Regions from separate parts of the Streptomyces sp. 7R007 genome, predicted to be linked through region 1. Evidence: riboswitches for the same ligand, from Rfam matches in the RefSeq annotation. Region 1 holds a riboswitch; each other region holds the start of a gene.

Region 1 (9,674 bases):
CGGGGGTTCGGCAAGCTGCGGGCCCGGACATCGTGGTGGGGTCCCCTCGCGGCGGGGCAGCGGACCGGTGTCCTGCGAACCGGCGGCGCGCGAGCCGGTGTCCAGCGAACAGTGACCTGCGAGCCGGTGTCCAGCGAACCAGTCACCTGCGAGCCGGTGTCCAGCGAACCGGCGGCGAGCGGACCGGTGTGCCGTGAACCGGACGCGGGCAGACCGGTGTGCCGTGAACCGGCGGCGCGCGAACCGGTCCTTCTGTGAACCGATCGCGCGGCGTCCTGGCCTCTGGTCAGCTCCGTTGGCCGTATCCCCGTAGCTTTTCCCCCACCTCCGCCACCTGTTCGGGGGTGAGCAGATGGGGGGTCAGGCCCGGGATCGAGGACGCCGTCAGCCACAGGTGGCACATCCACTCCAGCTGGGCCGTGCGGTCGTAGGCCTGGTCGAGGGAGGTGCCGTAGGCGATCGTGCCGTGGTTCTGCAGGAGGCAGGCGGTGCGGCCGGCGAGGGCCTGGAGCATGTTCTCGGCCAACTCCCGGGTGCCGTATGTCGCATAGGGGGCGACTCGGACAGGGCCCCCGAGAGCCGCGGTCATGTAGTGGATCGTCGGGAGCTCGGCGACGAGCGTCGAGACGGCCGTGGCGCGCACGGCGTGCGTGTGCACGACGGCGCGCGCGTCGGTCGAGCGGTAGACGGCGAGATGCATGGGCAGTTCGCTGGTCGGCACCAGCGCGCCGAGGACCTGCCGGCCGTCGAGGTCGACGCCGGTCACGTCGTCCGGCGTGAGCCGGTCGTACGGCACGCCCGACGGCGTGACCAGCACGGTGTCGCCGACGCGCACGGAGACGTTGCCGGAGGTGCCGACGACCAGCCCGTCCGCCACGGTGCGGCGGGCCGTCGCGACGAGGGACTCCCAGGCGTGCGCCTCCTCCTCGCGCACACCCCTCCCCCACTCCTCCGGCACATACGGCGCACCCTCCCGGCCACCCCGCCCGTCCCCCTGGTCCCGATGCTGTTCAGCCATGCCGCGATCCTGCCAGGGGCCCGTCCGGCGCGCCGCCGGGTCGGGGCACTCTAGGCCGGAACCACCCCCTCCGGAAGGGTACTTACCGGGGCATTTGCCGCGTCGAATCGCCTTGGCCGGAGATCGGCGAGCGCTCAACGATCTTCCAGTAATCTCCGGGTGATTTGTCGCACACGTCGCCATTCCGGGGGAAACATGGCCCGCGACCGCACACCGCCCCACCCGTCTCCGCGCCGCCGCACCGCCCGCCTCGTCGCGGCATCGGCGGCGGCGCTCGTCGTCGCGGCGAGCGCGCTCGCCGGCTCTCCGGCATCGGCCGCGGACCTGCCGAAGGGGCACGACGTCTCCTCACACCAGAAAAACGTCGACTGGTCCGCGGCGAAGGCCAAGGGCGCCACGTTCGTCTACGTCAAGGCGACCGAGTCGACCACCTACCGCAGCCCGTACTTCGCCCGGCAGTACGACGGCGCCCGCGCCGCCGGGATCATCCGCGGCGCGTACCACTTCGCCCGGCCGGACACGTCGTCGGGCCGCGCGCAGGCGGACTTCTTCGTGGGCAACGGCGGCGCCTGGACGGCCGACGGCTGGACGCTGCCGCCCGCGCTCGACATCGAATACAACCCGTACGACGCCAGGCACAAGTGCTACGGCCTGAGCAAGAGCGCCATGGCCGGCTGGATCAGGTCCTTCAGCGACGAGGTGCGGCGCCTGACCGGCCGCCGTCCCGTCCTGTATACGACCACCCACTGGTGGAACGCCTGCACGGGCGGCAGCCGCGCCTTCGCCGCCGACCACGCGCTGTGGATCGCCCGTCACGGCTCGTCGGACGCGGGGGCGCTGCCGGCCGGATGGTCGCTGTGGACCTTCTGGCAGTACGACAACAGCGGCAGCCTGCCGGGTGACCAGAATCTCTTCAACGGCTCCCGGGCCCGGCTGAAGCGGCTGACCCTGGGCCACTGACCCGGCATACACCCCGAGGACCGCCTCAGTTCATCTTCCGTTCACTCAGGTTGCCTACGGTCAACCGACCGATGACTTCGAACGATTGCCTGGGTAAATGGAAAACTTCTCGCTGATCCTCGCGATTGTGGTGGTAACCGCACTCGCGTTCGATTTCACGAACGGTTTCCACGACACCGCCAACGCGATGGCCACCACCATCTCGACCGGTGCCCTCAAGCCCAAGGTCGCGGTGGCCATGTCCGCCGCGCTCAACCTTGTAGGCGCTTTCCTCTCCGTGGAGGTCGCCAACACGATCTCCAAGGGTCTCGTCGATGAGAACGGCATCCGTCCCGAGGTCATCTTCGCCGCCCTGGTCGGCGCGATCCTCTGGAATCTGCTGACCTGGCTGGTGGGACTGCCCTCCAGCTCCTCGCACGCCCTGATGGGCGGCCTGATCGGCGCCACCGTCGCCTCCGCCGGCTTCGGCGCCGTGCACGGCGACGTGCTCGTGACCAAGGTGCTGATCCCCGCGGTCGCCGCCCCGGTCGTCGCCGGCGTCGCCGCGCTAGCCGCCACCAGGCTGTCGTACATCCTCGGCAGGAAGACCGAGGGCAAGGCCGCCGAGAAGGGCTACCGGGCCGGCCAGATCGCCTCCGCGGGCCTGGTCTCGCTGGCGCACGGCACGAACGACGCGCAGAAGACGATGGGCGTCATCACCCTCGCCCTGGTCGCCGGCGGTGTCGTCGCGCCCGACTCCGACCCGCCCACCTGGGTCATCCTCTCCGCGGGCCTGGCCATCGCGCTCGGCACCTACATCGGCGGCTGGCGCATCATCCGCACCATGGGCAAGGGCCTGACCGAGCTGGAGCCGCAGCAGGGCTTCGCCGCCCAGACCAGCGCGGCCACGGCCATCCTGGCCTCCTCCCACCTCGGCTTCTCCCTGTCCACCACGCACGTCGTCTCCGGTTCGGTGATGGGCGCGGGCCTGGGCCGCAAGGGCGGTGTGGTCCGCTGGTCCACCGCGACCCGGATGGCCGTCGCCTGGGTGCTCACGCTCCCGGCCGCCGCCCTGGTCGGCGCGCTCGCCGAGTCGGTCACCGACCTCGGCGACTGGGGCACCGCCCTGGTGGCCGTCTTCCTGGTCGCCGCCAGCGCCGCGATCTGGAAGCTGTCCCGGCGCGAGGTCGTCGACGCGACGAACGTCAACGCGACCGAGGAGCCGGCCGGCGTGGTGACCGCGGCGATCGCCGCGGTGGCCCCGCCGCCCGCGGGCGCGGTGGCCGAGGACCTCACGGCCACCATCCCGGCGCCCGCCGCCACCACGGAGCCGACGGCCCCGCCGGCCGCCGCCGTCTGACCGCCCTCAGCCCCCTTAAGGAAGCATCACCATGAAGATCGACTGGGCAGCCCTGGGCTCCGTCTTCGGCGTCAGCCTCGCGGTCACCGTGGGCCTGGTGGCCCTGTTCACCCTCGGCGTCATGGGCCTCGCCCGCCGCGAGCGGGCCGGCGCCCAGGGCACCTCGGCGGCCCTCGCGGTCACCGGCGCGTACGTCTGCTTCGCGGCCTGCGCGGCGGCGGTGGCGTACGGAATCTCCCTGATCATGAACAAGGCCTGAGGCGCGAGCACGGCCTGAGGACCGGGTCCACGCGTGGTGCCGGGGCGGTGATCCGTCCCGGCACCACGCGTTCGCGTGACCACGGCGACCCCGTGCGTGTGGGCCTCAGCACACTCTCCCGTCGCAGGTCAACAGCAAGTTGACTGTCCTTCCGGGGGCGTGGTGGACTGCCGGAGCCATATACGGCGGCAGGAGAGGAAGCCGGTGGAAGTCCGGCGCGGTCCCGCCACTGTCACCGGGGTAGGAAGCCTCGGGAGCCAGGAACTCTCACCGCCGGTCTCGTCGAACCAGGGCGTGGACACCCTGAGTGAGGACATGCCGTCATGCCAGCCTGCCGTCCGAGGTCCAGGACCAGTTCGCTGCCCGAGCCCACGGCCGGCTGAGCCGATGCGTGCCGATCGCGTCTTCGCGTACGGCGCCGCCGCCGGACTCCTCGGTGACCAGCTCCTCGGCGATCCGCGCCGCGGGCATCCGGTCGCCGCGTTCGGGCGGGCCGCCGGCGCCGTGGAAGGGGGGCTGTGGCGCGACCACCGCGGGTGGGGCGCGCTGCACACCGCCGTGTGCGCCGGAGGCGCCGTGGCGCTGGGCGCCGTGGCGCAGAAGGCCGTACGCCGTTCCCCTGCCGCCTCCGTCGCGCTGACCGCCGCCGCCACCTGGGCCGTCGTCGGCGGGACCTCCCTCGCCCGGGAGGCCCGCGCCGTCGGGCGGGCGCTGGCCGCCGGGGACGTCGAGGCGGCCCGGGCACGGCTGCCCCATCTGTGCGGGCGGGATCCGCAGGCGCTGGACGCCGACGGGATCGCCCGGGCGGTCGTGGAGTCCGTGGCCGAGAACACCTCCGACGCCGTCGTGGGGGCCCTCGTGTGGGGCGCCGTCGGCGGGGTGCCGGGGCTGCTCGGGTTCCGGGCGGTGAACACCCTCGACGCCATGGTGGGGCACAAGTCGCCCCGCTACCGGCGGTTCGGCTGGGCCTCCGCCCGGCTGGACGACCTGGCCGGGTGGCCGGGGGCACGGCTGACCGCCGTCCTCGCGGCCGTCGCGGGCGAGGACCGGCGCGGGGCCGTGCGGGCCTGGCGGGCCGACGCCGACCGGCATCCGAGCCCCAACGCCGGGCCGGTGGAGGCGTCGTTCGCGGGGGCGCTCGGCGTGCGCCTGGGCGGGACGCTGTCGTACGGCGGGCGGGTCGAGCACCGGCCCGTGCTGAATCGGGAGGGACGTCAGGTGGGGGTCCACGACATCGAGCGGGCGGTACGGCTGTCCCGTCGCGTCGGACTGCTCGCGCTCGGCGTGAGCGTCGCCGCGCGGGCCGTCCTGAAGGGGCGTGCGTCATGAGCGGGGGGCTGCTCGTGGCCGGCACCACCTCCGACGCCGGCAAGAGTGTCGTCACCGCCGGGATCTGCCGGTGGCTGGTGCGCCAGGGGGTCAAGGTGGCCCCCTTCAAGGCGCAGAACATGTCGCTGAACTCGTTCGTGACGCGCGAGGGCGCCGAGATCGGGCGCGCCCAGGCCATGCAGGCGCAGGCCTGCCGCATCGAGCCGACCGCGCTGATGAATCCCGTGCTGCTGAAGCCGGGGGGCGAACAGAGCAGCCAGGTCGTGCTGATGGGCAAGCCCGTGGGCGAGCTGAGCGCGCGCGGCTATCACGGCGGCCGGCAGCAGAGGCTTCTCGGGACCGTTCTCGACTGTCTGGCCGAGTTGCGGGGCACGTATGACGCGGTGATCTGTGAGGGGGCCGGTTCGCCCGCGGAGATCAACCTGCGGCGCACCGACATCGTGAACATGGGGATCGCCCGCAACGCCGGGCTGCCCGTGCTGGTGGTCGGGGACATCGACCGTGGCGGGGTCTTCGCCTCGTTCTTCGGGACCGTCGCGCTGCTGTCGGAAGCGGACCAGCGGCTCGTCGCAGGGTTCCTGGTGAACAAGTTCCGGGGGGACGTCTCGCTGCTGGAGCCCGGCCTCGACATGCTCCACGGGCTCACCGGGCGGCGGACCTACGGCGTCCTGCCCTTCCGGCACGGGCTCGGCATCGACGAGGAGGACGGGCTGCGGGTGTCCCTGCGGGGCACGGTCCGCGAGTCGAACACCGCGCCGCCCGTCGGGGAGGACGTCCTCCGGGTCGCGGTCTGTGCCGTCCCGCTGATGTCCAACTTCACCGACGTCGACGCCCTGGCCGCCGAACCCGGTGTCGTCGTGCGGTTCGTGGACCGGCCCGAGGAGCTGGCGGACGTGGACCTGGTGGTGGTCCCGGGAACCCGCGGGACCGTGCGGGCCCTGGAGTGGCTGCGCGAGCGTGGCCTTGCCGAGGCGCTGCGGCGCAGGGCCGCCGAAGGCCGCCCCGTCCTCGGCGTCTGCGGCGGCTTCCAGGTCCTCGGCGAGCACATCGAGGACGAGGTGGAGAGCCGGCGCGGACACGTCGAGGGGCTGGGAGTACTGCCCGTGCGGGTGCGGTTCGCCCGCGAGAAGACCCTCACCCGGCCGGTGGGCGAAGCCCTCGGCGAGCGGGTCGAGGGGTACGAGATCCACCACGGGGTCGCCGAGGTCGGTGGGGGCGACCCCTTCCTGGACGGCTGCCGCGTCGGCCAGACCTGGGGTACCCACTGGCACGGTTCGCTGGAGTCCGACGGGTTCCGGCGGGCCTTCCTGCGCGAGGTGGCGGCCGCCGCGGGCCGCCGTTTCGTGCCGGCCGCCGACACCTCGTTCGCCGCGCTGCGCGAGGAGCAGCTCGACCGGCTCGGCGACCTGATCGAACAGCACGCGGACACGGACGCGCTGTGGCGGCTCATCGAGTCCGGCGCGCCGCAAGGACTGCCCTTCATTCCACCGGGAGCGCCCGCATGAGCACAGTGTTGTTGTTGTCGACCGCCGACACCGATCTGCTGGCGGCCCGGTCCGCCGCCGGTGCCGACTACCGGATCGGCAACCCGATGCGGGTGGACGTCGAACAGGAGCTGCCGGCGCTGATCGAGGGCGCCGACATCGCCGTCGTACGACTGCTCGGCGGCAAGCGGGCCTGGGAGGACGGGCTCGCCGCGCTGAAGGCGTCCGGAGTGCCGACCGTGCTGCTGGGCGGGGAGGCGGTGCCGGACGCGGAGTTGATGGCCGAGTCGTCCGTGCCGGCCGGTGTGGTGGCCGAGGCGCTGAGGTACCTCGTCGAGGGCGGCCCCGGGAACCTCACCGAACTCGCCCGGTTCCTCTCCGACACCGTGCTGCTGACCGGCGAGGGCTTCGTGGAGCCGCAGAAGATGCCGGAGTACGGCGTCCACGGCTCGTACGCCTCGCACGACGGGCGTCCCACGGTCGGCGTGCTCTTCTACCGGGCGCACGAACTCAGCGGCAACACCGCCTTCGTGGACACCCTGTGCGCGGCGATCGAGGCGCGGGGCGCCAACGCCCTGCCCGTGTACTGCGGTTCGCTGCGCGGGGCGGACCCCGGGCTGTACGAGCTCCTGGGCCGGGCGGACGCCCTGGTCGCCACCGTCCTCGCCGCGGGCCGCACGCACGCCTCGCAGGCCTCGGCGGGCGGCGACGACGAGGCCTGGGACATCGGGGCGCTGGCCGACCTGAACGTGCCGGTGCTGCAGGGACTGTGCCTGACGTCGTCCAGGGCGGCCTGGGACGAGTCCGACGCCGCGCTCTCCCCCATGGACGCGGCGATGCAGGTCGCGATCCCGGAGTTCGACGGCCGTCTGATCACGGTGCCGTTCTCCTTCAAGGAGCAGGGCCCGGACGACGTTCCCGTGTACGTCGCCGACCCCGAGCGGGCCGCGCGCGTGGCCGGGATCGCCGTCCGGCACGCGCGGCTCAGGCACAAGGCGAACGCCGACAAGAAGCTGGCGCTGGTCTTCACCGCGTACCCGACGAAGCACTCGCGCGTCGGCAACGCGGTCGGGCTGGACACGCCCGCCTCGGCGGTGCGGGTGCTGGACGCGCTCCGGGACGCCGGCTACTCGCTCACCGAATACCCCTCCGGCGGCGACGAGTTGATCCACCGGCTGATCGAGGCGGGCGGGCACGACGTGGAGTGGCTGACCGAGGAGCAGCTGGCCGCGGCGCCCGCGCGGGTGCCGCTCGCGGACTACCGAGCGTGGTTCGACGAGCTCGACCCCGCTTTGCGGGACGGGATGCTGGAGGCGTGGGGCGAGCCGCCGGGCTCGCTGTACGTCGACGGGGACGACATCGTGCTGGCGTCCCTGCAGTTCGGCAACGTGGTCGTGATGATCCAGCCGCCGCGCGGCTTCGGCGAGAACCCGATCGCGATCTACCACGACCCGGACATGCCCCCGTCGCACCACTACCTGGCCGCCTACCGCTGGCTGGAGAACTCCTTCGGCGCCGACGCGATCGTCCACATGGGCAAGCACGGCACCATGGAGTGGCTGCCCGGCAAGGGACTCGGCCTCGGCGCGGGGTGCGCCCCGGACGCCGTGCTCGGCGAACTGCCGCTGATCTACCCGTTCATCGTCAACGACCCGGGCGAGGGCACCCAGGCCAAGCGGCGCGGGCACGCCACGGTCGTCGACCACCTCGTGCCGCCGATGGCCCGCGCCGACACCTACGGCGACCTGGCCAAGCTGGAGCAGCTGCTCGACGAGTACGCGCTCGTCTCCGACCTGGACCCGACGAAGGCGCCGGCGGTGCGCGCGCAGATCTGGACGCTGGTCAAGGCGGCCGAGCTCCACCACGACCTGCACGTCGACGAGCAGCCGGACGACGACGAGTTCGACGAGTTCGTCATGCACATCGACGGCTATCTGTGCGAGATCAAGGACGTGCAGATCCGGGACGGGCTGCACGTCCTGGGCGGCGGCCCGGTCGGCGAACCGCGCGTCAACCTGGTGCTCGCCGTACTGCGCGCCTCGCAGGTGTGGGGCGGGCAGGCACACGCGCTGCCGGGACTGCGAGCCTGTCTCGCCGCCCATTTCGGGCTGGTGGAGAAGGAGTTGCTGGCCGAGCCGGGCGCGCCGGTGAAGGTGCCGGTGGAGCTGACGGACCTGGTCGAGGGGCCGGCCCGCACCGCCGCCGACGCGATCGACCTGCTGGAGCAGCTGTGCCGGCGGATCGCGCAGGGCATGGAGGAGCGGGACTGGGCCGCCGCCGACAGCGGTGCCCTGGTGCGCGAGGTCCTCGGCACCGAACTCCCGGACGCCGTCGCGGTGCTGGAGTTCGCCTGCACGGAGGTCGTGCCGCGGCTGGCGCGGACCACCGACGAGATCGGGCACATCCTGCGGGCCCTGGACGGCGGTTACGTCCCGGCGGGCCCGTCCGGTTCGCCGACCCGCGGCCTGGTCAACGTGCTGCCGACCGGCCGCAACTTCTACTCCGTCGACCCCAAGGCCATTCCGTCCAGGCTGAGTTGGGAGGTCGGGCAGTCGCTCGCCGACTCCCTCGTCCAGCGGTACCTGCAGGACACCGGCGACTACCCGAGGTCCGTGGGGCTGACGGTGTGGGGCACGTCCGCGATGCGCACCCAGGGCGACGACATCGCCGAGATCCTGGCGCTGCTGGGCTGCCGTCCGGTGTGGGACGACGCCTCGCGCCGGGTGACCGGCTTCGAGGTGATCGGCCTGGAGGAGCTCGGGCGGCCGCGCATCGACGTCACCGTCCGCATCTCGGGCTTCTTCCGGGACGCGTTCCCGCACGTCGTCGGGCTGATCGACGACGCGGTCCGCGCGGTCGCCGGGCTGGACGAACCCGCCGACCGCAACTTCGTCAAGGCGCACGCCGACGAGGACACCGCCGAGCACGGCGACCGGCGCCGGGCCACCTCCCGCATCTTCGGCTCCAAGCCGGGCGCGTACGGGGCCGGGCTGCTGCCGCTGATCGACGCGCGCAACTGGCGCTCGGACGCCGACCTCGCCGAGGTGTACGCGGTGTGGGGCGGCTACGCCTACGGCCGCGGGCTCGACGGGGTGGCGGCGCGCGGGGACATGGAGACGGCGTTCAAGCGGATCGCCGTCGCCGCCAAGAACGTCGACACCCGCGAGCACGACCTCGTCGACGCCGACGACTACTTCCAGTACCACGGCGGCATGGTCGCCATGGTGCGCCACCTCACCGGCGCCTCCCCCGAGGCGTACGTCGGCGACTCCGCCACCCCGGACC
Region 2 (9,674 bases), on a different contig from region 1:
TTTCACCAACGATTGTTGGTCTTATTCGGCCGGGGGTCAAGGCGTCGCACCCGGGGTTACGGTGACCCCGTGACGTCCGATCCCCTTCCCGGCGGCGACACGATGGCCGCGCTCGCCGTCCTCGGCGACGAGTCCAGGCGGCGGCTGCTCGACTTCGTACGGCGGTCCCGGCGCCCGGTGACCCGCGAGGAGGCGTCCGCGGCGGTCGGCATCTCCCGCAAGCTCGCCGCCTTCCACCTCGACAAGCTGGTGGCGTCGGGGCTGCTGCAGGCCCGGCACGGCGGGCACGGGCCGCGCCGGGTGGGTCGCGCGCCGAAGGTGTACGAGCCCAGCCCGCACGCCCTGTCGGTGAGCCTGCCGCCCCGCCGGCACGAACTGCTGGCCTCGATGCTGGCCGAGGCGGTGACCGGGCAGCGCCCCGAGGAGAGCGCGCGCGAGGCCTCCATGCGGGTCGCCCGGGAGCGGGGCGAGGAACTCGGCGCGGAGGTGCGGGCGGGTGACGTCGCGGCGGTGCTGGAGTCGCTCGGTTTCGAGCCCGCGGACGACGGCCCCGGGCGCACGGTGCTGCACAACTGTCCCTTCCACCCGGTCGCCCGGCAGGCACCGGAACTGGTGTGCGGGATGAACCACGCGTTCCTGTGCGGGTACTTGGCGGCCTCCGGCCACGCCGACACCGCCGCCGTGCTGACCCCTCGCGCGGGACTGTGCTGCGTCGAACTGCGCACCGGCACGGCACGCGAGGGCGCGGGGGCACCCGACGCCGGCCCCGACGCCGAGTGCGCCCGCGACGCCTGAACGCGCGGGCATATGCACAAGCGGCGATTCGGTGAAGGAAGAAATGCCCCGCGCGTTCGAATTCACGGTCTCTTCATTCCCTTCACCAAACGCATTGCGGGCATTGGGGCGTCGAGGTCCGTTCTCACAACCCGGCCCAGGTCGAATATGAGGCAATGAAACGACCGATTAACTGACGCGTAGTCGACGGGAATCGTCGCGTCGGTCCACTCCTGGTCACTGCCGTTCACGCACCGCGTCAGGAGGGGCCATGTCCTTCTTCGCCAGGGCATCCTGGCCAGGAGACCATCGCGACGAGATCGTCGCCGGAACGCTCGTCGCGGCGGTGATCGTCGTCCTCGGGTACGCCTCGGGCATCGGCGCACCGGCGCCGACCGACCTCGACGTCTCCGCGCCACCGAACAGCGGGGCGGTTTCGGCCGCTCCTTCGGCCGGTTCCGCCACCGGGGAATCCGGAACTTCCGGCGGCGGATCGGCCGGAGGTTATGCGAGCGGGGATTACCCGGTCGGGGATTACGTGTCACAGGGCGACGATGCCGGATATCCGGCCGCCGGAGGCTCTTCGGACACGACGGGTCACGCGGGGCACGGCACGGGCGGCACGGGGGCGTCCGGCCCCTCCCCCGAACCGTCCGCGCCGGCGTCCGGCTCGCCGTCCCCGACGCCGTCCCCGTCCGCTCCGGCGGACTGCCAGGACGGTGAAGTACGCCTGGTACAGCCGCTGTTGAACGGTGTGGTCACCCCCGTGACCGGCCTCCTCGACGGCCTGCTCGGCGCGGCCTCCGCATCGCCCTCCCCCTCCTCCTCGCCCTCGCCCTCGGCCTCCGCGTCCGCCGGCGCCCTGTCGTCGCTGTGCGTCGGCGTGGCGTCCTCGCCGTCGGTGCTGTCGGAGGTGCTGCCGTGAAAGGCCGTGTCTTCGGCGTCGTCGTGGCGGCGCTGCTCACCCTCGGGCTCTGCGCGCCGGCCGCCTCGGCCCACACCGAACTGAAGTCGTCCACACCGGGGAACGGCACCCGGATCGCGCACACGCCCGCCACGGTACGGCTGGTGTTCAGCGAGCCGGTCGATCCGGCCGACGTCCGCGTCCGCGCGGACGGGGAGCGGCTGAGGGTGTCGCGGGCGGCGCGCGCGGAGAACGCGGTCGAGGTCGCCGTACCGAAGGAGACGAGCGACCGCCTGACCCTTGTTTGGCAGGTACGTGACATGGAGGACGGGCATCCCACGTCCGGGACGCTGTCCTTCCCGCTCACGGCGCGTGCCGGACAGGCCCCCGCGCAGGCCGCCCCGCAGCCGTCGCGGGCCGTGCGCACGGCCTGGCAGGTGACACGCTGGGCCGGCTACCTCGCCCTCGCCGTGTACGTCGGCGGGCTCGCGTTCCTGGCGCTGCTGTGGCCGCAGGGCGCCCAGGACGGCAGGACCCGCCGCCTGCTCGCCCTCGCCTGGGCGGCGGGGCTGGCGACCGCCCTGATCGCGCCGGGCCTGGAGGGGGCGTACGGATCGATGGGCACACTCGGCGATGTGCTCCAACGGTCCACCTACGCCGACCTGTTGAGCACCGAGACCGGCATCATGGCCGCCTGCCGGCTGCTGCTGTGGGTGCTCGCCGCGGTCGTCCTGGCCGCACTGTTGCAGGGCGGCGAGCGGTCGGCCCGGTCGCCCGGGTGGCGGGTCGGCGCACTCGTGGTCGCCCTCGGGCTGCTGCGCACGACCGGCATGACCGGCCACGACTCCGAGGGAACGCACCCGGGTTGGGGTGCGGTGGCCGACCTGGTGCACCTGCTCGGCGTCTCGCTGTGGCTCGGCGGGCTCACCCTGCTGCTGCTCGGCGTGCTGCCGCGGCGGCGGCCCGAGGAGCTGTCGGCCGCCGTGGCCGGCTACTCGGCGCTGGCCGGGGTCTGCGTGGCGGCGATCGCCGGGGCCGGCGCGGTGCTGGCCTGGCAGGTCGTCGGCTCCTTCGGGGCGCTGCTCGACACCGGGTACGGGCGCCTGCTGCTGATCAAACTCGCCGTGCTGGGGCTGGTGTTGCTCATCGCCCAGCGCAGCCGGGGCTGGGTGCGCACCCGGCTCGACATCGCCGTACTGCTGCGCGGCGACCGTGCCGTCGTACGGCCCTTCGTCTACTCGGTCGCGGCCGAGACGGGGCTCGTCCTCGTGGTCCTCGCCGCGACGAGTGTGCTGGTCATCTCCGCCCCCGGCCGGTGACCGGCAGCCGTTGTCCCACCTCTCTCACCTCACCTCTCACCTCACAAGGGAGACGCACCACCATGCACACAGAAGAAGTCACCGCACCGCCCGCGCCCCGTCGGCGCTCCCGAGTGGGCAACCGGGTCCTGCTGGCCACCGGCCTGGGCGCCGGCATCGCGGCCGTCGCCTGCCTGGGCGTGCTCCAGGCGTCCGGCGGGGCCGCCGCTCCGGCGAACGCGGCGCCCGCGGCCGAGGCCCAGGACATGAGCGGCATGAGCGGCACGGCCGACGCCCAGCCGGCCGCCGACAGCGCCACCGCCGACCACACCATCGAGATCAAGGACTACAAGTTCGCCCAGCCGTCCCTGACGGTGAAGGTCGGCCAGACCGTGAAGTGGGTCAACGAGGACACCGCTCCGCACACGGTCACCACCACCAGCGGTCCGCAGAAGTTCGACTCCGGCACCCTGAACAAGGGGGACAGCTGGTCGTTCACCTTCACCAAGGCCGGGACGTACGAGTACTACTGCGCGGTGCACCCGGACATGACCGCGTCCGTCACCGTGGTCGCCGACGACGGTGGCAGCGGCTCGGGCGGCTCCACGGGTGGGTCGACGGGCGGCTCCACGGGTGGGTCCAGCGGCGGGTCGACCGGCGGCTCGACGGGTGGGTCCACCGGAGGGTCGACGGGTGGCTCCACCGGGGGCTCCACGGGCGGCTCGACGGGCGGTTCGACCGGCGGGAGCGGCGGTTCCGGAGGGTCGAGCGGCGGTGACGGCGGCGACGAGCAGTGCGTCAGCGTCCAGCAGGTGCTGCTGCCGATCCTCCAGCACCTCGACAAGGCCCACCTGGAGGAGTCGCCCGGCCAACAGGTCCAGGACGCACTCCAGTTGGACAACTACATCAAGATGCACACCGTCTGGGTCGAGTCGATCCTCACCCCCGCCGTCAACGGCGCCGGCTCGATCGGCGACGACACCCTCACGGTGCTGCTGCAGCACATCAACTCCGCGCACCTGGAGGAGTCCCTGGGCCAGCAGGTCGCCGACCTCCTCGACCCCGACGCGTACGTGAAGATGCACACCGTCTGGGCCGAGCACATGCTCGCCCCCACCGAGGACTACCTCACCGGCTCCTGCTGACGCCGGCCGGCAGGAGGTGACGGGCCGGCCGAGTCGCAGTCGGCCGGCCCGCCACCGCCCTCATTGTCCCCACTCACCGCGCCCCGCGCCCACCGAGGTACCCACATGACCGCCGAAACGCTCCCCGTCCCCACCCTGCCGGGCCCCGCCTGGCTCCCCGGACCCGGCACCTACACCACCGCCCCGGACCGCTGCATCACCGAACTCACCGCCCGGCTGGGCCCGTTGACCACCCTGCGCCGCCGCCTCACCCCCGTCGACGCGAGCCTCACGGTCGCCCCCGCGCCCGAGGACTGCGTGCTGAGTCTGGAACTGGGCGGCCGGGTGCTCGGCGGGCGGAGCCTCACCTTCGTCAGCACGGCCCTCAAGCCCGCGGCGGACGGCACCCGCATCCACGCCTCCGGCGAACTCGCCCTCGGCGACGCCTCCGTCCCGGCCCCGCTGGTGCTGCGGGTCGTCGAGCGCGCCGAGGCGCTGCTCCTCGTCCTCGGCACGATCCGGCTGCCGTACCGCCCGGTGCGCCGCACGCTCGGCCTCGCCCTCCCCCGCACCCGCCCCGCAGACCGCATCCGGCTGCTCGTCGCCGCGGAGTTCGCATGCCCCGCCTGACCCTCGTGCGCGCGCTGCTCGCCGCCACCGCCGTCTTCCTGTTCCTGCCCGCGCCGTCCGCGCGGGCGGCCACGAGCCACCAAGTCGCCATGTCCGGCTACGCGTTCAGCCCGCGCTCGCTGACCGTCACCGCCGGGGACACCGTCACCTGGACCAACCAGGACCAGGCACCCCACGACGTCAAGACCACCTCGGGCCCCGAGTCGCTCCACTCCCCGATGCTGGACAAGGGGGGCAGTTGGAGCCACACCTTCACCACGCCGGGCACCTACTCCTACGTCTGCACCGTGCACCCCGGCATGACGGCCCAACTGGTCGTCAAGGCGGCCCCGGTGCCCACGCCCACAGCGCACCCGACCGGCCACGACCACGCGGCCGCGGCACCCACCGTCGTCCGCTCCCCGCGGCGCACGGCGACGTCCGCCGCCGCGAAGCCGACCGCGCACGCCGAGCACGGCGGCGCGGCGTCCGCGCACGCTTCCAGCGCCGCCCCCTCCCCCGCGCCGGGTACCGCGGCCGCCGCCCGGCAGCCCGTCGAGACGACCGCCTCGGCCGCCCGCCCGCTCGATCCGCTGCTCCTGCTCGCCGGAGTCGTGGCGGGGGTGGCGGTGCTGTGCCTGCTCCTGGTCGGCTCGCGGGCGTCGACGACCGTCAAGTGACGCCCCCGCCGGGCCTACGCGGTCGGGGCGTGCCCTCCCGGCGGGCGCGCCATGAAGACGTCGACGGCTTCCTCCGACTCCACGACGAAGCCGTGGCGTTCGTACAGCCGCCGGGCGGGGCTGCCGCGCAGGACGCTGAGCGCCACGGTCGTGTTCTGCGCGTCGCTCCGTTCGAGCACCGTGCGCAGGACGGCGGAGCCGAGCCCCCGGCCCTGGTGGCGGGGGGCGAGGTAGAAGTGCTCCAGCCACAGCCGGTCCTCGACGGGCCGGACGGTGACGCAGCCGGCGAGGTCGCCGCCGGCCATGACGACGGAGGTGTGCTGCGGGGAGAAGGCGTCCCGCAGCCGCTGCCGGACCCGGTGCTCGTCGTAGCGCCCGAGGCGTTCCAGGTCCGGCCGCATGACCGTGGCCCGCAACTCGACGAGCGCCTCGACGTCGGCCGGATCGCCGGGCCGCAGCGTCCAGTCGCGGGTCTGTGCCTGATCACCCATGGTGGGAGTATCGCAGGCGCCCTCAGTGCGGCACGGCCGCCGCCCGCCTGCCGGCCGTCCGCTGCCCCGCGCCGGCCTCGCGCGGGGCGAGCAGCCGCTGGGCGAGCGCTCCGAAGACCAGCCCGAAGGAGGTCCACAGGGTCACCTGGACGGCGAGCGCCGCCAGGCGGAACTGCCACAGCAGGGTGGCCGGGAAGGTCTTCGGCACCTCGTTGAACGACGGCAGGAACGCGTACGCGAGCCCGACGACGAGGACGAAGAAGGCACCGGCGACCAGCGTCGCGTTCCAGTTGCCCAGGCGGGGGGCGAGGCGCTTGCCGAGGATGACGGTGGCCACGGCCAGCAGCACGCTCAGCGCCACCATCAGGAAGAACAGGGCCGTGCGGGTGCCGATGGTGTCGGGGTCGCCGACGGAGGGCGGGTTGGCCGGGTACTTCAGGAACGGCACGACGTACACCGCGACCAGACCGCCCGCCGCCAGGAGCAGCGCGCTCGCGCGCGGCCCGAAGCGGCCGATGCGGCCGAGGGCGAAGCAGTACGCGAGCGCGGCGATGCCGCCGAACGCGACGCCGTAGACCAGGACACCGGTGGACAGGCCCGCGGTGGACTGCATCGTGCGGCTGACGGCCTCGACGCCGTGCTCGTGGGAGTGCGCCTCCTCGTAGGCGATGGCCGCGTCGACGCGCGGCTCGCCCAGGAAGTAGGCGACGACGAGGGCGAGCAGGCCCGCGGCGAGTCCCGCGAGCATGCCACGCACCAACAGGTTCCGGACGATTGCCGAGTTCATGGTGCTCGTACGTTCCGCGCCGCCGTCAGTGGCAGGGGAAGCCGAGCAGGTGGCGGGCGTCGTGCACCCACTCGTGCACGTCGGATCCGGACATCACGGAGGTGGCGCCCTGTTCGGCGCCGACGAAGTAGAGCAGGACCAGCATCAGAATGCCGAAGAAGACCGCCCAGGGGACGATCGCGCCGATCGGCAGCTTGGCGGGTACGGCGGTGGGGGCGGCGGTCGGCTGGATCGCGGACTGGGCCATGGCAGAACCTCCTGGGGAACTCGCGTCCCGTCTCGGTGGTGCACGAGACGACGGGGCGGGTCTGACTCACCCGCCCCGCACCCCGAAGGTGTGGGAACCGGGCTTACAGTGGCGCGACCGTGCCGGAGTCTCACCGGCTTCCGCGGGACCGTCGTCGGTGTCCGTCGTGGACACCGACCGAGAAGGTACCGCGAAGCGGAGGCGCGGCCAAGGGCGCGAAGGCGCACGACGGCGTGGACGGGACGACCTGTCATCCTTGGGACGACAGGGATGTCGGCCAGGGAAACGGACGTATGACGAGCCGAGTGACGTTGATCTCACCCGCGGTCGGTACGGCGCTGCGGGAGGCCCGGTTCGACGACGACCGTCCTCTCGACGAGACCGGACTGCGGCTCGCACGGGCCGCCCGCGACGGACTCCCCCCGGCGGACCGGTCCTGGGTCTCGCCCGCGGCCCGCTGCCGCGAGACGGCCGCGGCGCTGGGCCTGGAGGCCGTGTGCGCACCGGAGTTGACGGCTCTGGACGTGGGGCGCTGGCGGGGCGCGACCCTGGCGGAGGTGAGCGCGCGGGAGCCGGAGGCGGTGGCCCGGTGGCTGGCGGACCCCGCGTGCGCGCCCCACGGCGGTGAGTCGGTACGGGACTTCTGCGACCGGATCGCCGGCTGGCTGGAGTCGGCGGCGCAGGCGGCGGGGCGGACCGTCGCGGTCGTGGACCCGGAGGTCGTGCGGGCCGCCGCGGTCCGCGCGCTCGGGGCGCCCGGGTCGGCGTTCTGGCGGCTGGACGTACCGCCGTTGACGGCGACCGAGTTCAGCGGGCGGTCGGGGCGCTGGAACCTCCGGCTCGGGCGGGCGCTCCAGGCTCCCCTCACCCGGTAGCCGGCGCTTCGGCAGCCGGCGGGACGGCGCCCGGGTCCACGGCGAACGTGGTGATCACCGCGGCGTGGTCCGAGGGCCAGTCGTTGCCGGCCACGTCCGGCCAGGGGCGCGGGGTGCCGCTGACGAAGGTGGTGGCGTCCAGGACGCGCAGGCCGCGGCCGTTGTGCAGGACGTAGTCGATCCGGTCCTGCGGTTCGGGGCGTCCGCTGCCGTCCTCGTGCTCGGCGTGCACGGGCGACCAGGTGTGACCGGGGTGCTCGGCCGGGTCCGGGTGGGCCTCGCGGTAGGAGTCGCGCAGGCCCGCCTCCTCGGCGGCACGTGTCACCGGCCATGCGACGTCCGGCCGGTCGAGGTGGGAGGGGGCGTTGAAGTCGCCCACCAGCACGACCGGCCGGCTGTCGCCGGCGGTTCGGGAGACCCAGTCGAGCGCCTCCCGCAGCTGCGCGAGGCGCACTTCCTCGTGGGCGATCAGCTCGGCGGCCGGCAGCCTGTCGAAGGCGGCCTCGTAGGGGCCGTACGGCGTGTAGTGGAGGTGGACGGTCCACACGTCGACCTCGCGGTGCGGGCCGAGTCGGACGCGGGCGCCGGCCGCCCCGTAGAAGCCGACGCCGGGGTCGCCGAGGGCGGTCGTGATGGGGTGGCGGCTGATGATGCCGAGGTTCTCGCCGGCGCGGTGGTGGTGCCAGCCGAGGGCGTCGGCGAGTTCCTGGGCGGCGGTGCCGGCGGTCTCCTGGAGGCCGACGACGTCGACGCCGGTCTCCAGGATGACCTTGAGCTGTTTGGCGCGGTGGTCGTCGACCGCGCTGCCGCCGAGCCAGAGGTTCCAGCTCATGACGCGCAGTTCGTGCGGGACCATCGCGCGCAGGTGGTCCGGGGTGACGCCGGTGAGGCTGGTGCGCACGGTCCTGCCGGGTGCCGGGTCGATCGGCGCGAGGGAGGGGACCGCGAGGACGGCACAGCCGGCGGCCTCGGCGGAGCTGACGCCGGTCTGGGTGTCCTCGACGGCGACGCAGGCGGCCGGGTCGGCGCCGAGCAGGCGGCAGGCGGCGAGGTAGGGGTCGGGGGCGGGCTTGGTGCGCTCGGTGTCCTCGGCGGTGACGGAGACGGCGAAGCGTCCGGCCCCGAGCGTCTGCAGGACCGTGTCGGCGACCGCGCGCGGGGAGGCGGTCACCAGGGCGGTGGGCACGCCGTCGCGGGCGAGGGCGTCGAGCAGTTCCAGGGCGCCGGGGCGGGGTACGACGCCGGTGCGCACCCGGTCGGCGAACTCCCGGTGCAGGGCGTCGGCGACCGGCCCCGCCGGGGTGCCGACGGTTCCGGCGAGCCAGGCGGCGGTGTGCTCGACGGGGCGTCCGAGCACCTCCGGCTGGTCGGCGTCGGTCAGCGCCCTGCCGAGCCGGGCGGCGGCCTCCGCCACCGTCAGCCACCACAGCCGCTCGGTGTCGACGAGCGTGCCGTCCATGTCGAACAGGACGGCTTGCAGCGGCGGTTGCGACATGGGGTGCTCACTTTCAGGGGGTGTGGGGGAGGCGGGGTCCGGTGGTACCGGGCGGGGGCCGGGGGTCGGGGCGGGTGTCACTATTCGGCTTCTCCGCGCGGGGCGAACGCCTCGGGGGTCGGGTTCGCCGAGCGGCTCGACTGTCGGGGCCCGGCCTCCCGGACGGGGCGAGTGCCCGGGGCCGGGCTTTGCCAGCGGGGTCGGGTGTCGGGGCTCGGCCCGACCCGGCGGGGCGAGTGCCCCGGGCCGGGTCTTGCCAGGCGGGTCGGGTGTCGGCGACTCGGCTGGACAGGGCTGGGCGAGTGCCCCGGAGCGGGTCTTGCTAAGCGGGTCGGTGTCGGCGGCCAGGCTCGACCAGGCGGGGCGAGTGCCCCGGGGCGGGTCTTGCCA
Region 3 (9,674 bases), on a different contig from region 1:
GCCGGGCCCGGCCGCGAGGGCCTCCTGGAACCAGACGTGGAGGTGCGAGGTGTGGTTGGGGACCAGGTCGACGACGACCTTCAGACCGAGCCGGTGCGCCTCGGCGACCAGGGCGTCGAAGTCGTCCAGCGTGCCCAGGCGCGGGTCGACGTCCCGGTGGTCGGCGACGTCGTAGCCGCCGTCGGCCAGTTCGGACGGGTAGAAGGGGCTCAGCCACAGGGCGTCGACGCCGAGGGCGGCCAGGTGGTTCAGCCGCTCGGTGACGCCCCTGAGGTCGCCGAGCCCGTCGCCGTCGGCGTCGGCGAAGCTGCGGGGGTAGACCTGGTAGACGACGGCCTGCCGCCACCAGTCGGGGTCCTTGGACGAGAGATCGGTGGGCAGGTCGGTTCGGGGGTCGTTTTGGTGCACGAAGAGAACTCTGTCCACCGGTCGCGCCGGACGAACCTCCCATCATCCGGAGCATCTGCCTCCGTCTGTGCCGGAACTGTGACGGCCGACCGAACTACCGGCGCGTCACCGCAGGTTGACAGCGTTCCGCGGCGGCATCCACGATGTGCGGACACTGTGGCCCGTGTGACCAATGGGACCAGTGTTTCTCAAGACCACTCACCCTTGTCCTGATGGGATACGCATGTCCATAGCGAGACGTGTCACCATGCGGCGCCTGCTGGGGACGGGCGCCGCGACGCTCGCCCTCTGCGCCGCCTCCGCCTCCGTCGCCTCGGCCAGTGACTGCCCCGGCGGCCAGGGCTGGGAGTCCGGTGGCAGCTACAAGCCCGGGACGGGCGCCGGCACGAAGACGGAGACCGACCGCTGCGAGTTCTCGCTCGACGGCGAGCACTTCTTCGCCTCGGTCAAGGTCGACGACCAGAACCTCAAGCCGTCGGACGACGGCAAGGTCCACGTCAAGGTCCGCACCGCGGGCGACGCGTCCACCTGCACCGCCTCCCTCGCCTCCTACCTGGCCCACGGCGCCACCTTCGCCACCTCCGGCCAGCAGGTCTTCCACGACTTCGACACGGTCACCGTCAAGGCCGGCCAGACCGACTCCCTCGACATCTCGGTGCCCGACCAGGGCTGCTTCGCGCAGGTCGACCTCTACCGCGGCGCGGTGAAGTACGACGGCAAGCTCGACGCCAAGGACGGCTTCGAGCACGGCGACCTGCCCGCCGGTCCCGACCACGCGGTCATCAAGGACAAGCTGATCGCGTCCTGGAACGGCGGCACGAAGGACTGCACGGCGACCGAGTCGCAGTCGCCGAGCCCGTCCGCGTCCGAGTCGACGCCGGCGTCCGGGACGTCCACCCCGCCGGCCACGGAGACGACCGCGCCGGCGACGGAGACGTCCACGCCGTCCTCGGAGACCTCCACGCCGTCGTCCTCGGAGTCGACGACCGCGCCCGCGGCCACCCCGAACGGCGGTGGCGGCGACCTCGCGGAGACCGGCGCGAGCAGCAGCACCCCGCTGATCGCGGGCGGCGCGGCGGTGCTCCTGGCGGGCGGCGCGGCGATCGTGCTGGCGTCCCGCCGGAAGCGTTCGACGCGCGCCTAGTTCACGTGCAGTGGGTGAGAAGGAGCCGCACCTCGTCGTCCACCACCCGGTAGCGCACGACCCGGCCCTCCTTCTCGCCCTCCACGACCCCCGCCGCCCGCAGCAGCCGCAAGGCCTGTGAGACGGCGGGGTCGTTCATGTCGGTGGCCAGGGCGAGGTCGGAGACGGCCATCGGGCCCGTGCGGTGCAGGGCCAGCAGCAGCGCGAGGCGTTTGGGGTCGCCGAGCAGGGCGAAGCGGTCGGCCCAGGTGCGCACGCGCGCCGCGTCGCCGATGGCGGCGATGGCGTCGCACACCCGGTGGCCGTCTATGGTGCGGCGGTCTGCGCGGTCGGCCGGGACGAGATGCATGGGGTCATCCTCGCAGGGCCGTATGTGATCTTGGATACCTGCGCAGGTGTGCAGCTATGCAGGAGTGCGGCCGGGCGCCTACGGTGGGCGGGCCGTGGTGTTCGGGAAGCCGGTGCGATGCCGGCGCGGCCCTCGCCACTGTGACCGGGGAGTCGTCCGGCGTGTCCCGCGAGGGACGGTCACTGGGTGCCTTGTGGCGCCCGGGAAGGCGGACGGACGACGCTCGACCCTCCCCCAAGCCAGGAGACCGGCCACGGCATCTCACGAAGTGATCCACGAGGTGCTGGAGCGTGACCGCATGACCGACCCTGCGTCCTTCCGCTGGCGACGCGAGGACACCGTCCGGACGGCCGGGCTGATGGCGGTGATCGCCCTGCTCCACGTCCTGGCCTTCGGCATCCTCTTCCTCCTCGTCGTGCCCGGCCACTACGAGGTCGGCTCCAAGACCTTCGGCATCGGACTCGGCGTCACCGCCTACACGCTGGGCATGCGGCACGCCTTCGACGCCGACCACATCGCCGCGATCGACAACACCACGCGCAAGCTGATGGCCGACGGCAAACGGCCGGTGTCGGTGGGGTTCTGGTTCGCGCTCGGCCACTCCAGCGTGGTCGTCGTGCTGGCGGCGATGATCGCGGGCGGCACGCAGCTGGCGGACCGGGTGATGGACGAGGACTCCCGGACCCACCAGGTGCTCGGCCTCATGGGTACGACGATCTCGGCCACGTTCCTGTACCTCGTCGCCGCCCTCAACCTGGTCGCCCTGGTCGGCATCCTGCGCGTCTTCCGGGCGATGCGGGCGGGGTCGTACGACGAGCGGGAACTCGAAGCGCACCTGGACTCCCGCGGGTTCATGAACCGCGTCCTCGGCCGCCTCACCCGCTCGATCACCCGTCCCGGCCAGATGTTCCCGCTGGGCTTCCTCTTCGGCCTCGGCTTCGACACGGCCACGGAGGTCACGCTGATGGTGATGGCCGGCTCGGGCGCGGCGGCGGGCCTGCCCTGGTACGGGGTCCTGTGCCTGCCCCTGCTGTTCGCCGCCGGCATGAGCCTGTTCGACACGCTGGACGGCACGTTCATGAACTTCGCCTACCAGTGGGCGTTCTCCAACCCGGTGCGCAAGGTCTTCTACAACCTGACCATCACGGGCCTGTCCATCGCCGTCGCCTTCTTCATCGCCACGATGGAACTCTTCGGCCTGGACCTGGGCAACGCCGGTTACATGGTCGTGGCCCTGTTCGTGCTGGTCTGGGCAGCGGCGGTGACGTACTGGCGCCTGGCCAAGGTCGAACAACGCTGGTCCCCCCAACCAGCGGACCCCCAGTAACCGACCCACCCCACACCCAACTCCCCACCCCTCACCCTCAGCCGCCACCGGCGAGAACCGCCCACGAGGGCCACCCGCACCCGACCCACGAAAGCCCCACCACCAGCCCCCGCCGTGTCCCGAGACCCGCCCCGCTCACCCGCAGCCGCCACCGGCGAGAACCCTCCACAAGGGCCACCCGCACCCGACCCACGAAAGCCCCACCACCAGCCCCCGCCGTGTCCCGAGACCCGCCGCGCTCACCCGCAGCCGCCACCGGCAAGAACCCTCCACGAGGGCCACCCGCACCAGGCCAGGAAAGTGGCGCGGGTGGGAAGGCTTTCAGGCGCCGGCCACGACGGACAGGTACAGTCCCACGAACCGGTCCACGTCCACATCCAACGCCACGTCCACCAGGGCCTGTTCGCGCTCGCCCTCGTGGATTTCCGACTCACCGGGCCGGATCCGCCGGTCCACGACCGTCTGCCCCCGCGTCACCCCGGGCGCGAGCGACACCTCCACCGGAAGCAACTCCGTGCGGATACCCCCCGGATCGGCCACCGCGCACACCGCCCCCGCGTCCCCCAGCCCACCCGCCTCCACGTCGTCCGTGACGTCCGGCGCCGACGGCCGGTGCGCGAGCAGTTCCCCGGCCAGCCGAGCCCCCGCCTCCGCGCTCCCCCGCAGCCGCCGCACGTCCGCCCCCGGCACCACCACCCGCCGGAACACGTCCAGCCCGTACATGGTGATCGACACCCCGGCCGTGAGCAGGATCGCCGCCGCCTCCGGATCGTGCCAGACGTTGAACTCGGCCACCGCCGTGGCGTTCCCGGCCCCCACCGCCCCGCCCATGAAGACGATCCGCTCGATGTTGCGCACCACCTCGGGGTGACTGCGCAGCAGCAGCGCGATGTTCGTCAGCGGCGCCGTGGGAACCAGCGTCACCGGCCACGGCGACCCGAGGATCTCGCGCCGCAGCAGCGTCACCGCGTCCAGCCCGCACGCGGTCCGCGTCGGCGCGGGCAGCCCCAGGTCGCCCATGCCGTCCGTGCCGTGCACGTGCCGTGCCGAGCGGGCGGGCTCGATCAGCGGCCGCTCGGCGCCCCGGCCGACGGGGATGTCCGGGGCACCGGCCTGCTCCAGCACGGTCAGCGTGTTGCGGACCACGCCGTCGACGTCCGTGTTGCCGGCGACACAGGTCACCGCCCGCAGGTCGAGCCCCGGGTGGCGGACGGCGAACAGCAGGGCGAGGGCGTCGTCGACTCCGGTGTCGCAGTCGATGATCACGGGGATGGGCCGGTCGGTCGTCATGGCGCGCGCTCCTTCCGCCGGGCCCCGCGGCGGACCCGGTGAGCGTGACCTTACGCAGCCGCCCACAGCCCGGCGCCACGCGCCGCGACCTGTGCACCGATCCGCTCCAGCAGCTCCACCACCGGCACCGCCCCGACCCGCCGCCCGCCCCGCAGCCGTACGTCGGCCCGTTCGTCCGCGGCCTCCCGTTCCCCGATCACCGCGAGGTACGGCACCAGCCGCGCCGCCCGGACCCGCGCGCCCAGGGTGCCCTCCTCGGCCCCGTACACCCGCGCCCGCAGCCCCCGCCCGGCCGCCGCTCCCGCCAGCTCCTCGGCCCGCTCCCGCTGGTGCTCCGACACCGGCAGCACCGCCAGCTGCACCGGTGCGAGCCAGGCCGGGAACGCCCCGCCGTGCACCTCGATCAGGTGGGCCACGGCCCGCTCCACGCTGCCGACGATGCTGCGGTGCACCATGACCGGCCGGTGTTTCGCCCCGTCGGCGCCGATGTAGTGCAGGTCGAAGCGTTCGGGCTGGTGGAAGTCGATCTGGACGGTGGAGAGGGTGGACTCGCGGCCGGCCGGGTCGGCGATCTGGACGTCGATCTTCGGCCCGTAGAACGCGGCCTCGCCCTCCCCCTCCTCGTACGCGACGCCGGACGCGGCCAGCACCTCCCGCAGCAGCGCGGTGGCCCGCCGCCACAGCCCGGGGTCGGCCACGTACTTGCCGCCCTCCCCCGGCAGGGACAGCCGGTGGCGGACCGCGCGGATGCCGAGGTCGGCGTAGGCGCGGCGGATCAGTTCCAGCGCCGCCCCGGCCTCCCGCACCGCCTGTTCCGGGGTGCAGAAGACGTGCGCGTCGTTGAGCTGGATCGCCCGCACCCGGGTGAGGCCGCCCAGCACGCCGGAGAGTTCGGCGCGGTACATCCCGCCCACCTCGGCGATCCGCAGCGGCAGTTCGCGGTGGCTGTGGGACCTCGACCGGTAGACCAGGGCGTGGTGGGGGCACAGGCTCGGGCGCAGGACGACCTCCTCGCCGCCCAGCCTCATCGGCGGGAACATGTCGTCGCCGTAGTGGTCCCAGTGGCCGGAGATCTCGTACAGCTCGCGTTTGCCCAGGACGGGCGAGTACACGTGCCGGTAGCCGGCGGCCCGCTCCAGGTCCCGTACGTACTCCTCCAGGGTGTGCCGTACGACGGCCCCGTCGGGCAGCCAGTAGGGCAGCCCGGCGCCCATCAGGGGGTCGGTGTCGAACAGGCCGAGTGCGCGGCCGAGGCGGCGGTGGTCGGGGACGGTCATGGTCGCTCTCCTTGCTGCGGGAGGCGAACGCCACGGACACGACGAAGCCCCGGGGCGTTCGCCCCGGGGCTGTCGACTGGTCGGCTGTCAGCGCGCCGGGACACTCTCCGGCGTCGTCGTGCACAAGGCGTGGGCGCGCTGCATGACAGGACCGTACGGCGCGGACGGGCGGTGGCGCCACGGGTTTTACGGCGGCGGGCGGGCGTAACCCGGACGGACCGGCGCGCTGGTGGAGCGCGTACGGCGGTGATCCCGTGGGAGACATGACCCGCGTCCTCGTCGTATCCCTCGCCGTCCTGCTGGCCGCGACCGCCTGCACGGGCCGGCCGGCCGCGAAGGCACCCGCGGTGCCCGCGACCACGTCCGCCTCCCCGGCCGCCCCGCCCTCGCCGCGCGCCCTGACCGCGGCGCAGGCCGAGGCCGCCCTGATCACCGCCGCCGACCTCGGCGAGCCCTGGACGCCCACCCAGGGCGCCGCGACCTGGCGGGACGGCGTCCTGAAGGCGACGACCGAGGTGCCGGACTGCCGGCACCTGCTCGACGCGCTCTACGCCGACGACCTGTTCGGTACCGGTGCCGGCGCGGGCGCCACCGCTCACGCCGTCACCGGTCTGGACGACGCCGTGGACCAGGCCCAGCTGCGCTACCAGGTGCTCGCGCTGCCGCCGGCGGAGGTGGACCGGACGCTGGAGTGGATGCGGACGCTGCCGGGCACGTGCGGCCGGTTCACGGCGGTCACCCAGCACGGGGCCGTCTGGGACGGGCAGGTGACTCAGGCGCGGCTGCCCGCGGTCGGGGACGCCCGTCAGGGCCTGCGGGTGTCGCTGGCCGGCGAGACGGAGGAGGGCGAGCCGGTCCTGCTCACGCTGGACGTCGTCGCGGTCCGGGCCGGCGACGACACCATCGCGCTCACCAACGGCGGCCTCGGGGACGTGTCGGCCGACGTGACGCAGGCCGCCGTGGAGACCGGTGTGCGGCGGCTGGCGGAGGTGCGCAGGCAGGGGCGCGTGCAGGTCTGAGCGCCGTCAGGCGGTCCGTTCCTCCTCGAACAGTTCCAGCGGATCGAGCCGCCGTTCGGCCAGGGCGCGGGCGACGGACGTCAGGGACAGCTGTTCCCTGTGGGCGTGGGCCGCCATCAGCTCCCGCGCCTCGGTGAGGGAGACGTCGGCCGTCTCCGCGACCAGGCCCTTGGCCAGTTCCACGGTCGCCTTCGCGGAGATCGCGGCCTGGAGCGAGGTCAGCAGGTCGTGCGGGCGCCTGCGCTGGACCGGCCAGTGGGTCAGGGTGAGCGCGGCGACGTCGCTCATGCCCTGCGCCACGGCGACGTCGGCGGGCGGCAGGGCCTCGCTGTGCCGGTTGGCCAGCGTCACCGCGCCGATCGGGCGGCTCTCCAGGCGCAGCGGCACCACGTGCACGGACTCGTACCCGGCGGCCAGCGCGTGCTCGGTGTACTCGGGCCAGCGACCGCCGGCGCGCAGGTCGTCCGCGGCCACGGGGTCGCCGCTGCGGTAGCAGTCGACGGACGGGCCCTGGTCCTTCTGCACCTGGAACAGGTCGAGACGGCTCAGTTCCTCCTCGGAGGCGGCCATGGCGCGCAACTCGCCCCGCGAGTCCGCCATCAGCACGCCGACGGCGTCCACCGCCAGCAGTTCCAGGCAGTGGTCGCCCAGCCGCGCGAACAGGTCGAGCGGGTCGAAGCGGGCGGCCAGCGTGTCCGCCAGGTCGACGAAGGCACGCGTCAACCGCAGCTCGCGGTTCATCCGATCCTCCTCAGAGCTGCACCCGGCACATCCGACGGCCGCGGCGCCGGAGAGTCGTCGTCAGTCACGATCGAACCTCTTCCTGTGCGAGACCACTTCCCGCGCCACCTCCAGCGCGGTGCGGTTCTCCGCGAACGCGTGGGCGCGCAGCCGGGCCAGCGCCTCGTCGGCACCGACCCCGAGCTGCGCCATGATCATGCCGATGGCCTGGTAGACCTCGTCGTGATCGGTGGCCAGACCGCTCAGCCAGGGTTCGTCTCCCTGAGGCCCATTGTCCTCCTGCCGGGGCAGCGCCATAAGGGCAATCGTCATCACGCTCGCCACCAGCAGGGCCGTGCGCACCTCCCGCTCGGTCAGCCCGCCGGGCGTGTCCCGGTACAGGTCGAGCGTGCCCACGCAGACGGCGTCGTTGCCCAGCGGCATCGAGTACACGGCCTGCACCCCGGCGGCCGTCGCCTGCTGGGCGAAGACCGGCCAGCGCCGCGCGTCAGGGCCGTCGGTCAGGTCGGAGGCGAGGACCGGGGCGCCGAACTCGGCGGCGTACACGCACGGCCCGTCGCCCAGGGTGGCCTGGATCTCGGACAGCCGGGCGGCCTCGTCGCTGCTGGCGCTGAGCTGCATCGGCATGCCGTCGCTGCGCAGGGACACGCTCGCGCCGACCACCGGCAGCAGCTTCACCGCCACCGTGCACAGCCGTCCCGGGACCTCGCGGAGTTCGGCACCCCGCACGCCCTCCGCGATGACGTCGCTGGCCCGCACCCGCTCGCGTTCGCGCTCCTCGCGGGCGTTGCGGCCGGACAGACGCGGATCGTCGCCCGAGTGCTCCCGGGGAAAGGCGTCGCGGTCGTCGCTGGGCCGCACGGCCACCGCCTCCTTCGATCGCAGCGCGGCCATTATCCTCCACGGGCCCCGGTACAAGCTCACCCGGAGCAGGGGTCGCGGCTCGTGGCGGGCTCGTCCGGGGCGCCGTCCGACTACCCGTGGCCCCGGGCCCGAAACGCCGCCGCGTCGGCGCCGCGAGCCGCGCCCCGCTCTTCCCACCACGGGGTGCGGCTCGCCACCGTCGGCCGTGGTGCGCGTCAGGCCGCGACAGCGCACGACGGCGATCCGCCGCGCCGTTCGCCGTCTGCCGTCTCCCTCCCCTCCCCCTCACGGACCCTCGTCCCCGTCTCCCGCGAGCCGACCGGGGCGTCTCCCGCCGCCCTGAGCGGGACGGGGACCTCCCTGGCGAGCGCGCGCTCCGGGGGCGCCCGCGCGCCCGCCGGGCGGCCACCGCCGAACACGGAGGCGGTGGCCGCCGCCCCTCACCTCTTCTCGTACGGGTCCGCCGGCTCGCGGACCTGGCGCACCGAGGTGGCGTCCAGGACCGGCGGCCAGGCGCCGTCCGTGCCCAGCCTGCCCTTGGGGTGCCAGGTGCCGGTGACGGTGACCCAGGTGTCGGCGGGCAGCGGGTCGGCGCCGCGGATCTCGACCTTGCTGGTGGTGGCGTCGGCGGCGCAGCAGGAGACCAGCAGGCGGGTGACGTACCAGGTGTCGCCGTCGCCGTGGGTGACGAAGCCGGTCATGCGGACGGTACGGCCCTTCAGGGAGTGCCCGCTGTCGTAGACCGCGCGGGAGCCGAACTCGCCGACGCCAATGTCCACCGGGTCCCCGGCCGGCAGCGCCGGGAAGGTCCCGACTCCCTGCGCGGCCTGCTGAGCGGCCTCGCGGGCGGCGCTGTAGGAGCCGAGGGCGGGGGGCGGGAAGAGCAGCAGGGCCAGGGCGGGCAGGGCGAGCAGCCAGGCGACACGAGGACCGTGCGCGTGCTCGTGACCGTGCCCCCGTTCGCCGAGGACGGCCCGTACCACCCCCAGCAGGACCAGCACCGCCCCCGAGGCGACCAGGTACGGCCGCAACCCGGCCTGCACATAGCGCAGGTACAGCGTGCTGAACAGCGAGATCCGCAGGAGCGCCGCACCCACCAGCACCAGCAGCAGCGCGGGCCCGTACCGCCTCACAGCGCCCACCATCCCACCAGCACGCTGCTCACCACGGCCACCACCCACGTGACCGAGGAGAACCGCACCGCGAACGACCGCCCGAAGGTGCCCGCCTGGAGGGCGATGAGCTTCAGGTCGAC

What was found. A riboswitch is a leader RNA that binds a small molecule or an ion and turns the genes downstream of it on or off. The one in region 1 is predicted to bind cobalamin.
Region 2: it holds a riboswitch for cobalamin, as region 1 does, so the genes downstream of both, ACYF6T_RS01635 (CbtB domain-containing protein) here and ACYF6T_RS07030 (cobalamin biosynthesis protein) in region 1, are expected to answer to the same signal.
Region 3: it holds a riboswitch for cobalamin, as region 1 does, so the genes downstream of both, nicT (Nickel transporter NicT) here and ACYF6T_RS07030 (cobalamin biosynthesis protein) in region 1, are expected to answer to the same signal.

The regions. Positions count from the first base shown of each region.
Region 1 covers NZ_JBTWMV010000004.1:62,133-71,806, forward strand. Annotated here, with positions in the region: gene ACYF6T_RS07010 (class II aldolase/adducin family protein) at 287-1,018, opposite strand; gene ACYF6T_RS07015 (lysozyme) at 1,214-1,978, shown strand; gene ACYF6T_RS07020 (inorganic phosphate transporter) at 2,076-3,317, shown strand; gene ACYF6T_RS07025 (hypothetical protein) at 3,349-3,576, shown strand; cobalamin riboswitch at 3,723-3,862, shown strand; gene ACYF6T_RS07030 (cobalamin biosynthesis protein) at 3,964-4,905, shown strand; gene ACYF6T_RS07035 (cobyric acid synthase) at 4,902-6,410, shown strand; gene cobN (cobaltochelatase subunit CobN) at 6,407-9,674, shown strand, end outside.
Region 2 covers NZ_JBTWMV010000001.1:325,157-334,830, forward strand. Annotated here, with positions in the region: gene ACYF6T_RS01590 (helix-turn-helix transcriptional regulator) at 70-795, shown strand; gene ACYF6T_RS01595 (hypothetical protein) at 1,012-1,239, opposite strand; gene ACYF6T_RS01600 (hypothetical protein) at 1,541-1,699, shown strand; gene ACYF6T_RS01605 (copper resistance CopC/CopD family protein) at 1,696-2,997, shown strand; gene ACYF6T_RS01610 (cupredoxin domain-containing protein) at 3,060-4,121, shown strand; gene ACYF6T_RS01615 (hypothetical protein) at 4,227-4,730, shown strand; gene ACYF6T_RS01620 (cupredoxin domain-containing protein) at 4,718-5,389, shown strand; gene ACYF6T_RS01625 (GNAT family N-acetyltransferase) at 5,404-5,880, opposite strand; gene ACYF6T_RS01630 (CbtA family protein) at 5,903-6,667, opposite strand; gene ACYF6T_RS01635 (CbtB domain-containing protein) at 6,693-6,914, opposite strand; cobalamin riboswitch at 6,950-7,095, opposite strand; gene ACYF6T_RS01640 (histidine phosphatase family protein) at 7,208-7,789, shown strand; gene ACYF6T_RS01645 (HAD-IA family hydrolase) at 7,779-9,284, opposite strand.
Region 3 covers NZ_JBTWMV010000010.1:61,319-70,992, forward strand. Annotated here, with positions in the region: gene ACYF6T_RS15610 (glycoside hydrolase family 13 protein) at 1-408, opposite strand, end outside; gene ACYF6T_RS15615 (LAETG motif-containing sortase-dependent surface protein) at 632-1,552, shown strand; gene ACYF6T_RS15620 (ArsR/SmtB family transcription factor) at 1,554-1,901, opposite strand; cobalamin riboswitch at 1,980-2,171, shown strand; gene nicT (Nickel transporter NicT) at 2,200-3,228, shown strand; gene ACYF6T_RS15630 (nucleoside hydrolase) at 3,550-4,518, opposite strand; gene thrS (threonine--tRNA ligase) at 4,569-5,795, opposite strand; gene ACYF6T_RS15640 (hypothetical protein) at 6,059-6,814, shown strand; gene ACYF6T_RS15645 (GAF and ANTAR domain-containing protein) at 6,821-7,555, opposite strand; gene ACYF6T_RS15650 (GAF and ANTAR domain-containing protein) at 7,616-8,449, opposite strand; gene ACYF6T_RS15655 (TIGR03943 family putative permease subunit) at 8,860-9,552, opposite strand; gene ACYF6T_RS15660 (permease) at 9,549-9,674, opposite strand, start outside.